DNA from 2 places in the Vibrio misgurnus genome. Region 2 is predicted to be linked to the other one. Evidence: predicted binding sites of a transcription regulator. Region 2 holds the regulator's gene; the other holds the start of a gene.

Evidence for each region. Region 2 encodes PurR, which represses purine synthesis genes. Its sites were predicted from a motif close to TNANGNAAACGTTTNCNTNA; they were not measured.
Region 1: glyA (serine hydroxymethyltransferase) is a predicted target of PurR. The motif match lies at 4,447-4,466, and genes of this name have one in related genera.

What each region holds. Positions count from the first base shown of each region.
Region 1 is NZ_CP113241.1:1,767,389-1,773,274, reverse strand. It holds gene OOK74_RS08140 (outer membrane beta-barrel protein) at 1-932, shown strand, start outside; gene vpsN (exopolysaccharide export protein VpsN) at 939-1,460, shown strand; gene vpsO (exopolysaccharide regulatory tyrosine autokinase VpsO) at 1,485-3,698, shown strand; gene OOK74_RS08125 (VanZ family protein) at 3,748-4,173, shown strand; gene glyA (serine hydroxymethyltransferase) at 4,521-5,771, shown strand; gene lipA (lipoyl synthase) at 5,864-5,886, opposite strand, start outside.
Region 2 is NZ_CP113241.1:1,404,435-1,410,320, forward strand. It holds gene mukF (chromosome partition protein MukF) at 1-702, opposite strand, end outside; gene cmoM (tRNA uridine 5-oxyacetic acid(34) methyltransferase CmoM) at 699-1,496, opposite strand; gene elyC (envelope biogenesis factor ElyC) at 1,613-2,428, shown strand; gene purR (HTH-type transcriptional repressor PurR) at 2,833-3,843, shown strand; cyclic di-GMP riboswitch class I at 4,002-4,087, shown strand; gene OOK74_RS06605 (TfoX/Sxy family DNA transformation protein) at 4,202-4,789, shown strand; gene OOK74_RS06610 (alpha/beta fold hydrolase) at 4,943-5,749, opposite strand.

The sequences.
Region 1 (5,886 bases), 360 kb from region 2:
GCTATCGGTTACGTAATGGGCGCTATTTTAGCTCCGAGCAAGATAACTTTACCGACCATTTTCTCGAGCTTTCTAGCCAGTGGCCGTTGAATTCACGTCACCGTTTCGCTGTGCAATATCACTTAGCATTAGCCCATGAAGGACGTGGTGATAACGATACTACGTTTGGCCTAGCGTATAACCAGTATGATAGCCATACACTTAATTTTGGCTATAGTTTTGGTGCTACCCAAGCGGTAGGTCGTGTTGAGACCAATCTAGGTTGGCAGGATTTTCGTTATCAAAATAACCGAACGATTACCCAATATCAGGACTGGGAGGAGTGGCGTTTTAATTCGACCTTTTACTATCAGGCTTGGCCACGCACTTCATTGATTGCACAGGTGATCGCCAACTCGCGTCGCTATGACCTAGTGGAGCCGAAGTCCAGTAGTAAAGATAATGATCATTACTTTGCTTACGTTGGTGCGTTTTGGGATGCCACCGGTAAATTGCAAGGCAGTGCCAAACTGGGTTATCAGCAAAGAGAGTTTGTTGCCACCAGCCGCAAGGATTTTGATTCTCTATCGTGGGATGTCGATGTGACTTACCAAATTCGCACCTATTCAGCATTGCAACTGTTGACGCATCGCCGCTCGACAGACGCCGATGGTGACGGCGATGCCATCGATGCGCAAACCTATCAAGCCAGTTGGTCGCACAATTGGAATGCCAAGTGGCAGACTGTCGCGCAATGGACTCAACTTGATGAAGCCTACACCGTTTCTGAGCGTGAAGACCAAACCACCAAGGCGAGTTTAAATCTCAGTTATGATTTTCGGCGCTGGTTAACCTTTAACGTTGGGGTTGGCCGCGAAAGCAAAGACGCTAGTTTTGATCGACTCAGCTATAGTCAAAATGTTTATTTACTGTCCATTTACGGTGTGATGTAACCCACTATGAAGTCTCTATTCTCTTTTGTGCTCTGCTTGTTACTGCCAGTTCTGGCGATAGCCAATGATGGTTTTTATCGTTTGGGGGTTGGCGATCAAATTCGGATCCAAGTCTATGACGAACCCGAGCTCTCTTTTGAAACTCGGGTCAGTGACAATGGTACGTTGGATTATCCATTTCTTGGCAAAATTAGTTTGAAAGGTCAAACCTTAGAACAGGTCAAAACTGAGATTCATGATGGTTTGCAGGATGGATATCTGCTTAATCCGAATGTGTCGGTATCTATCCTCGAATATCGCCCTTTCTTTGTGAATGGCCAAGTGATGAAGCCCGGTAGCTACCCATACCATCCCGGTTTGACAGTTAATCAAGCGATCACTATCGCGGGGGGATTCACTGAACGCGCCTCAAAAACCAATCTATTTATTGCTAATAACGATGATCTTGAGGCAAAACCACTCAAAGTCACGTTACTGAGTAAACTTCAACCGGGTGACATATTGACTGTCTCCGAAAGCTTCTTTTAATTTTAGGGTGTAACGGTACACAAGATGGCAGGTAAACAATTCACTCAAGAAGAAGTCATTGATATTCGTCAGTATTTCAATGTGCTGCTTAGCTACAAATGGCGAATTTTGCTGTTTTCAACTTTAGTCACCACAATAAGCTTATTGCTCGTGCTCTCAATGCGTTCAGAGTACACCGCTCGTGCCACGATTTTGATTGAATCGACACAAGCGAAAGCGGTATCGATTGAAGAGGTATATGGGCTCGATACCAAAAGTCAGGAATACTATTTAACTCAAATTGAAATTCTTAAATCGGATGCGATTGCAGAGCAGGTCATTCAGCGTTTGGCTTTACAGAGCCACTCTGAATTCGACCTTACTCCGCAAAATAATCGTTTATCCGAGTTAAAAGAGCAGATCTTGCAGTGGCTACCGATACTTAACCGCTTCAAGTCACAAAATGTGGAGCAAGATCCAGAACAGTTGGCATATCGTCAAAATCGCCTAGTGTTATATAAGTTCAAGCTGGGTATGGAGATTGTTCCTATCCGTAAAACGCAGTTGGTCAATATTTACTATACCGCGGGAGATCCTCAATTAGCGGCTAACATCGCTAATGAAATCGCTCGGGTTTATATGGATAGTCATCTGGAAGCCAAGTTGGAAGTGGAATTAAAAGCCAACACTTGGCTCAATACGCGTATGGAAGAGCTGCGTGAAAAAATGCGCAGTTCCGAGACTCAACTGCAGGCATTTTTACAAGCCGAAGGTTTAGTAGATGTGCAAGGCGTGGAAGGCTTAGCAACCCAGGGGCTGGAAGAGCTGACTTCACAGATGAACCGAGCGCGCGATCGTCGTGTTGCCGCAGAAACCCTGTATTTGGTCGCTAGCAGCTATAGCAAAAATGATCGCGATATCACTGCACTCTCATCCATTCCAGAAATTTCCAACCATCCGACCATTCGAGATTTGAAGGTAGCAGAGGTCGATGCTGAGCGTAAAGTCTCTGAATTTTCTAAGCGTTATGGTCCGAAACACCCGAGATTGAAATCGGCGCAGGCACAGCTAGATGCGGTGCGTAGCAATCTGCGCGCTGAGCTTAGGCAACTACTTAATGGTATCAACAATGAGTTACAGGGCGCAAAACAAGCGGAGCTGGCACTGCAGGCGGAATTTAAGCAGCGTAAATCAGAGTTTCAAACTCTAACCGTCAAAAATGCCAAATTTTCAGAACTCAAACGTGAAGTGCAAACTAACCGTGAGCTGTTTGATCTATTCTTAGCTCGCCAAAAAGAAACCAGTGCTTCAGGGGATTTTAATACCACTATTGCCCGCTTTACTGACCAAGCGAGCCCACCGTTAGCGCCGAGTAAGCCGAACAAAAAGCTGATTGTGCTGTTGACGTGGGTGGCATCGTTTGGTTTTGGGTGTGTGTTGGCATTTATTTCTGATGCGATGTCCGACACTTTCACCGATATTAAGCAAGTAGAGAAACAGCTGGCGCTGAGTTTATTAGGGGTGATCCCAATGATTGGTAAACGGCGTGCTAAATTAGATGCCAAAGCGTATTTTGATGCGGGCTTACATCAACTCACCGAAGCGGTGCGTACTATCCGCACCAGTTATTTACTGGCTCATGTTAATCAGGGGCAGCATGTGGTGATGTTGACCTCCTGTATACCGGGCGAGGGTAAAACGCTATCCAGTATTAACTTAGCCTTATCTTTAGCTCAAATGGAGAAGACGCTGCTGATTGACTGCGATTTACGCAAGCCAGCGGTTGCTCATCGGTTTGGGATCTCCGGTGCACAGCCGGGTATCACTAATTTGTTAACCGGGACCCATAGTCTTGCAGATTGTATATATCATGATCAGCAATCTGGGCTAGATATCCTCACGGCGGGGGTTTATACCTCGAATCCGTTAGAGTTGCTGTCATCTTCGAAATTCAGCCACTGGTTAACGCAATTACGTACTCAATATCAACAAATCGTGATTGATACTCCACCCTGTTTAGCGGTAAGCGACAGCTTTATGCTGGCCAAATACGTTGATTCGGTGATTTTAGTGATTGATGCTCATCATACTCGCACACCGATGGTGCGTGATGTAGTGGGGAAATTGACTCATCAAGCCAGTCGTATTGATGGGGTGATCCTCAATCGCTTGAATGCTAAACAAGCCTCACGCTATAGCGGTTACTATCATCCTCAAGCTTATTATGCTGATTACGGTAAAGCGAGTGCGCGCGAGTAGAAGCCAAAGTGAAAAAAAAAGTTTGTTGGTTTTCAATCAGGGGAAGCGAATGTGGCATGTATTGCGTGCGCTAATTGAGCAGCGTCCAGTTTCTATGCTGCTGTTGTGGGGATTAGCACTAATGACCGCATTGGCTTCAGGGCTGAAATCATTCGGTTGGCATGCTGATTACGTGAAACAGTTGGAGCTTATGGTTGGCAGCGATTTACACCTGCATGCATTATTAGCCCTGAGTTTAACCTTGGTTGTTTATCGGGTGCTTTCGGCGACCTACGCTAGTTATCAAGGTGTACTGTTCGCGGGAGGGATTGTCGCGATCGGTTGTATGGTGGATGAAGCGTTGCAAGCTTTTGCACCGTTACGGACTTTTAGCCTGTTAGATATTTTGGCCAGCTTGATGGGGGTGATGAGCGCAAGTTTATGCAACGCTTTTTGGGTAGGATGGCGGCAACGTAAGCCGGTTGCTGTTCATTAAGCTATCCGGCTTCTAGGCCATACCCTTCCTACCTGAAGCTGCAGCGGTGTTGGCGACGTTCGTTCACCCCAATCACATAGTTTGCCTATGCTCATGGGGACTCACTCATTTGCCGCCTAGCTGCAACTCCAAGTTGTTTGGGTATATTTAACCATGTTTACGTGGTTAAACATGCAGGTAGTCTCTGGCGTTATGAAAAAACTGCATAATAAATTCCGCTAATTAGGCTTTATGATAAAGATCAAATTATGTAGAATGCGTTGCATAAAGTGATGACGAAAACGTTTGCGTTGAGTCGTTGTGTGGTTTTTTTGCAATTTCAGTCAAATCTGAGTCAGGAGATACAGATGCTTAAGCGTGATATGAACATCGCTGATTACGATCCGGAGCTTTACGCGGCTATCCAAGAAGAGACTCTTCGCCAAGAAGAACATATTGAACTCATTGCTTCAGAAAACTACACCAGCCCGCGTGTAATGCAAGCACAAGGTTCTCAACTGACCAACAAGTATGCGGAAGGTTATCCTGGCAAGCGTTACTACGGCGGCTGTGAGTTTGTTGATAAAGCGGAAGCTTTGGCGATTGAACGTGCTTGCCAACTGTTTGGCTGTGAATATGCCAACGTGCAACCGCACTCTGGCTCTCAAGCGAACAGCGCAGTGTATATGGCGCTACTTAACCCAGGTGATACTGTGCTTGGTATGAGCCTTGCGCACGGTGGCCACTTAACCCACGGTTCGCCAGTGAACTTCTCTGGTAAGCATTACAACATCATTCCTTATGGCATTGATGAAGCTGGCCAAATCAACTACGACGAAATGGAAGCGTTAGCGTTAGAGCACAAACCTAAGATGATCATCGGTGGTTTCTCGGCTTACTCACAAATCGTTGATTGGAAGCGGATGCGTGCTATTGCCGATAAAGTCGGTGCTTATCTATTTGTCGATATGGCGCACGTTGCTGGTTTGGTCGCGGCTGGGGTTTACCCAACACCCGTACCATTTGCTCATGTGGTGAGCACAACAACCCATAAAACTTTGGCTGGTCCACGCGGCGGTTTGATTTTGTCAAATGCTGGCGAAGAGATGTATAAGAAACTGAATTCTGCGGTTTTCCCTGGCGGCCAAGGTGGCCCACTGATGCATGTGATTGCGGCCAAAGCAGTGGCATTTAAAGAAGCGATGGAGCCTGAGTTCAAAGCTTATCAAGCGCGCGTAGTCAAAAATGCTAAGGCGATGGTGGCGCAGTTCCAAGCTCGCGGCTATAAAATTGTCTCGAACAGCACCGAGAATCACCTGTTTTTGGTCGATCTGATCGATAAAGACATTACCGGCAAAGATGCGGATGCCGCACTCGGTGCAGCGAACATCACGGTTAACAAAAACTCGGTGCCAAATGATCCACGCAGTCCATTTGTGACATCTGGCATCCGCGTAGGTACACCGGCGATCACCCGTCGTGGCTTTACCGAGCAAGATGCACAAGATCTGGCTAACTGGATGTGTGATGTGCTCGATAACATCAATGATGCTGCGGTAATTGAAGCGACCAAGCAAAAAGTGCTGGCGATCTGCCAACGTTTACCCGTTTATGCGTAAGCGGTCAGTCGAACAGATACTGCGATAAGTGAAAGCCTGCATTTTTGCAGGCTTTCTACTTTTTATCTTACTTAGAAGCGCAATGGTTTTTACTACTTAACTTCTAACCCTTTGG
Region 2 (5,886 bases):
CAACTCATCGCCCGCCGCTTGCAGAGTATCTTGCAGCTCTCGCAACGTCGCCGAGGTTTCCGACAGCAAGGCTTCACAGTTGTTGATCGCATCGCGCCAATCTTTATTTAACAGCTCGGCGATCTGCTGTTTGACCGACTGTTGCTGCTCATCCATCACTCGCTGGTTGAGATCGATGCGGTCAAAAATTTCACTGACCGAATATTTGAGCACCCCAAACACGTTTTTGCGCCAGTGTGCCGCATTGCCGCCCTGCTGCGCCGATTGCAACGCTTTGGCCATTTCATCGGCCACCATCGAGAGCTGGATCGATAACTTGAGTTTGGAAAATTGACGATGCCGCACGTAGTAATCGGAGATACCGATCGCTAAAGGCGTTAACCGATACAGGCTCGCGCCTTCGGTCATTTCGCTGGTAAAGCGGCTCAGTAGTCGCTGCTTAACCAGATCATTAATCGCATTATTGGCTCGAAAAGCAGAAGCTTCGCCCGACTCTGCAAACATGCGTGTGACTATCGCAAATGCATCGTGCAGTTCCCCTTCGCCGAGCTCTTCATCAAATCTTTCGTTACCGAGCACCGCTATCGCCAGCAAAAATGCCAAGCGCTCAGTCGGTAGATTCAATGAGAAGTCATACTGTTTGACCCAACTGACCAATTCGTCGATCGGTTTTTGCACAGTATCCTGAGTAAACTCACTCATTGTATTTCCTGTTCTTGTTTTTTCTGAGCCCATACATGAATGTATCGGCCCAATGAGAGGTAAGGCTCCTGACGGCAGAATTTGCGCTCCAGTGCGAGCAAATCCTCATACTGATATTCGCCCATGTTTTTCATGTTGCCGATGTAATCACTGAAACAGCGAATACCGGATTTTCCGCAGATCTCAAACCCCGCCTGTTCGATCCATTGGTAGACCTCTTCAGGGCGTAAGCCTTGCTGCGGTTGTAATTTGAATCGTTTACGGTGTGGCATATCTTCTAGCACGTGTGGAATGTTGCCACACACCGCATTCTTGTAAACTAAACCGTGATAGTTGTAAAACATCACCGATGCCATACCACCGGGTTTAACTTGTGCCAACACGTTTTGTAACGCAGGCTTAGGATCGGCCAGCCACTCCATCACCGCATGAAATAACAACACATCAACCGGTTCGCTAAGATGCTGTTGAATGGTCTGCACCGATGAGTGAACCAACCGATACTGCTCACGCAGGCCTTGGTTGGCAATCTCTTGCTCAGCCAATTGCAACATTTGTGAAGAAAGATCACATAAAGTGACGTGATGACCAAGCCGAGCGATTTTTTGCGAAAGTTGCGCCAAGCCTCCCCCTGCATCCAATATGTGCAAAGGTGCATTTGATGCATTGAATTGAGCGAGTAATTGCTGCAAATCTTCCCAAACAATGACTTGGCGGATCTCGCCTTTGTCAGAGCCGTAAATATTTTTTGCAAATTTGTGGGCAATATTGTCGAAATTACGGTCTTCAGTCACAGTAGCTTGAGTTATGATAATCCATCGTGCCCGCTATTCTGTCACAGGAATAGCAGGAATAAAGAGGCTTCGACTCTTTTTATATTCAAGTGCTGTTTTTTCGGACTGTTTTCACTATGTTTGAGCTGAAAAAAATTTTTTCTTCGCTGTTGATGCCATTGCCAGCGCTGCTGATCCTTGGTTTTCTCGGCTTGATGCTGATCATGTTCACTGCCAAACGCAAAACTGGCTGTCTGGTGGTTTTATTCTCACTCTCTGGATTGTTTCTGGTCTCCTTTCAACCGGTTGCCACTCGTTTATTAATGCCACTTGAGCGCGCTTACACCGCCTTTTTACCGGTCGAAGGCTCGCTCGATTACATAATGGTGCTCGGCAATGGTCATGTTGTGGATGATGATATACCACCGACCTCGGAACTCACTCGCGCGGCATTAATGCGCTTAAGTGAAGGTATTCGTATTTACCGCATGTACCCAGGTTCCAAATTAATTCTCTCCGGCTATGCCGGCGGCAGTGAAGTCAGCCACGCGCGGATGATGGCGCGAGTCGCCCTCGCGCTTGGCGTACCCAAATCCGATATTATTTTGCTGGAAACCGCCAAAGATACCTGGGAAGAAGCGCGCCAAGCAGCGGCATTTGTGCAGCAAAAGCGTATGGTATTAGTAACATCGGCCAGCCACATGAAACGCGCCATGCGCGAATTTCAATCAGCAGGTCTAACCCCGATTGCGGCACCGACCAATTACTTAGGTCATCTGAATATTATTCAGCCTTGGGACAAGTACATTCCAAAATCACGCTATCTTGAACAAACTGAGCTATTTTGGTACGAAAGCTTAGGGCTACTGTGGCAAACGCTACGCGATAGCGTGGTGGGTGATGCCAGTCCTGCACCTGAAACGAAACCGGTCAATGTCACGCTGGCCGATTAACCACCGGTTATGCCTTAGTCTGTTCGACTCGCAACAGCGATAGTGCACATTCGCTATCCTGTTGCGATTGCGGATTGATTTAAGGTACAAGGTCAATAAGCTATCACTGCTAGACCTATCAATTCAGAAATAAGTTACCGTTTGATGAATGAATTTGATTGCAGTTGCTGGCGGCGCAGTCTAAAATTCACCCGCAAATGATAAAACCAATATGATTGTAAACCGCTGTTTTTCGGCGGTTTTTGTATTTTATTACTTTAGGCATCATGATTGTTACGCCCAAGATACGTTATGTGTGGTGACTCGCACTCCAAGTATCATAGCTTGCTCAATCTCGCCTTACCTGCTGATTTAATTCACCAATAACATTCGCTGACATCAGCAGTCATCGATAGGAACACTCTATGGCTACGATAAAAGATGTGGCGCGCCTTGCTGGTGTGTCAACCACCACCGTTTCCCACGTGATCAACAAAACTCGCTTTGTGGCAGAAACCACCCAAGAAAAAGTGATGGAAGCGGTGCAACAACTTAACTACGCACCAAGTGCTGTGGCACGCAGTTTAAAGTGTAATACCACACGCACGATCGGCATGTTAGTGACTCAATCGACCAATCTCTTCTTCTCTGAAGTGATCGATGGGGTGGAAAGCTACTGTTACCGCCAAGGTTATACCTTGATCCTATGTAACACTGGCGGCATTTATGAAAAACAGCGAGATTACATTCGGATGCTCGCCGAAAAGCGGGTCGATGGTATTTTGGTGATGTGCTCTGATCTCACCCAAGAACTACAAGCCATGCTGGATGTGCATAAAGACATTCCGAAAGTGATCATGGACTGGGGGCCTGAAACTTCCAATGCGGATAAGATCATTGATAACTCAGAAGAAGGTGGCTATCTGGCGACCAAGTATCTGATTGAGCACGGACACCGCGACATTGCTTGCTTAAGTGGTCATTTCATCAAGGCGGCCTGCCAAGAGCGTATTCAAGGTTTTCGCCGCGCAATGGCAGAGGCCAATTTACCCATCAATCAAGATTGGATTTTAGAAGGCAACTTTGAGTGTGATACTGCGGTGCTAGCGGCCGATAAGATCATCGCGATGGATAAACGCCCCAGTGCTGTATTTTGCTTTAATGACACGATGGCGTTAGGTCTCATCAGTCGCTTACAGCAAAAAGGGATCCGCGTGCCAGAAGATATGTCGGTGATTGGCTACGACAATATTGAATTGGCCGAGTATTTCTCGCCGCCATTAACCACGGTGCACCAACCGAAACGCCGCGTAGGTAAAAATGCGTTCGAAATCTTACTGGAACGGATTAAAGATAAAGAGCATGAACGGCGAATTTTTGAAATGCATCCTGAAATTGTCGAACGGGATACCGTAAAAGACTTGACAAAATCCTAACTTACTTGAAAATTCACACCATCTATATTTGAAAGCTTGTCACATAAATCTGACAAACCTCATATAGAAAGAGTAGGATTAGTTCTGCGTATTCTCATAATTGAAACATTAAACTGTGAGAATGCGCTAAGAATGACTGATTTTTATCAGGAAGAATGTCACGCACAGGGCAAACCATTTGAAAGAGTGGGACGCAAAGCCTCCGGCCTAAACCAACAACTTGGTAGGTAGCGGGGTTGCCGATGGCAAAAATGCATACAGGCTGTTGACTGATTATTGACACCTTGGCTGCATGTTTTTGCTAATTTTCTCGGGCCTGATTTGGTGGCGTAGGTAACAATACTCCGAGACTAACAGCATGGATAAACCAGTATTAAAAGATTCAATGCGGCTCTTTGAGCAGCTAGGACGTGTGAAATCTCGTTCAATGTTTGGTGGCTTTGGTATTTTTGTCGACGATACAATGTTTGCACTTGTGGTCAACGATACGCTGCACATCCGTGCCGATGAAGCCTCGATTGAAAAATTCAAACAACAAGGTTATGCCCCATACGTTTACAAAAAACGTGGCTTCCCTGTCGTGACCAAGTATTACGCTCTGCCTGACAATTGCTGGAGTGATCCAGCCTCAATTCTAACTGAAGCTCATACCGCGCTTGATGTGGCTAAAGCAGAGCGTGAAACGCAAGCCCAAACCAAACCTGACCGTTTAAAAGATCTGCCTAACCTGCGTTTAGCGACCGAAAGAATGCTCAAGAAAGCCGGCATTGAAACGGTCGCCTCTCTCCAATCCAACGGCTCTGTCGCTGCCTATAAAGCCATTCAGCGTACTCATACTGCCGAGGTGAGCTTAGAGTTGCTGTGGGCCTTAGAAGGCGCAATTGAAGGTAAACACTGGTCGGTGATCCCACAGCAGCGCCGTGATGAGCTGTTAAGCCATCTCTAGATTAGTGTGATGATAACACTCACCGCGTCAAGCACAGAGTTCGCGACATAAATACCCAACCCGCGCCAATCATGGCGCGGGTTTTTTATTGCTCAATCACTCATCGGTATACCGGCCGCCGTTATCGTGATCAGCTAGGGCTAAATGCCGCGCTTAACGGATCTGACGCTGAATAAACTCGATTGAATGCTGATTGAACAGCTCCGGCTGCTCAACATTACACACATGCCCACAATTGGGGATCTCGTACAGCTCACTTTGTGTGTGCAGCGCCACCATCTCTTTAACCGGATGAATGAACATGTAATCTTTCTCACCCATCAGATATAAGGTGGGGATTGGCAATTCACGGTCACGGAAATAACGCATCAAAGGATTAACTTCAGCGGTTAAAGTGAACCAACGTTTAAACTCTTTTTGACACAGTTTTTGCGCTTCACGAATAAATAGATGACGTGACTCTTTTTGGCTACGCTGTGGCATCACAACGTAAGCAAACAGTCGATATAACCACATGTAAGGGATGATATGTTTGCTCCAATGCCCAAGCTTAACCAGCACTTGTGAACGAGTATTGAGCCGCGTGACTGCCCCACCCAGCACCATCGAGTTAACACGATGAGTGGCAAGCTCAGCCAGATTACGCACTATGATGGTACCGAGCGACATACCAACAAAATGCGCCGACTGAATTTTCAGGTGATCAAGCACGCGCAATACATCCAGTGTCACACTTTTGAAAGTGTAACGATTGGCAATCCAGCCTTTCAGTAAGGGATTCGATTTCCCGTGCCCACGCAAGTCAATCAACAATAAATTGAAATGCTGACGATAAGCTTTGATTTGCTTAAACCAGATCGCAGAGCTGCCCCCTGCGCCATGCACAAAAACCACCCACTCATGGCTGGTAGGATGGTGATACGTTTTATGAAATAGCACTTTTTCGGCAATCGTCGTCATTGGCACCTCTTTATAATGCAGGCCAAGACTAGCATAATCTGCGAGCTGGGCATCAGGCGAGTTGTAAGAAACTGTTGTCTCAGCATAAAAAACTAAAGCATTAAAAAATCAAGGCACTAAACAGTGCCTTGGAAGGT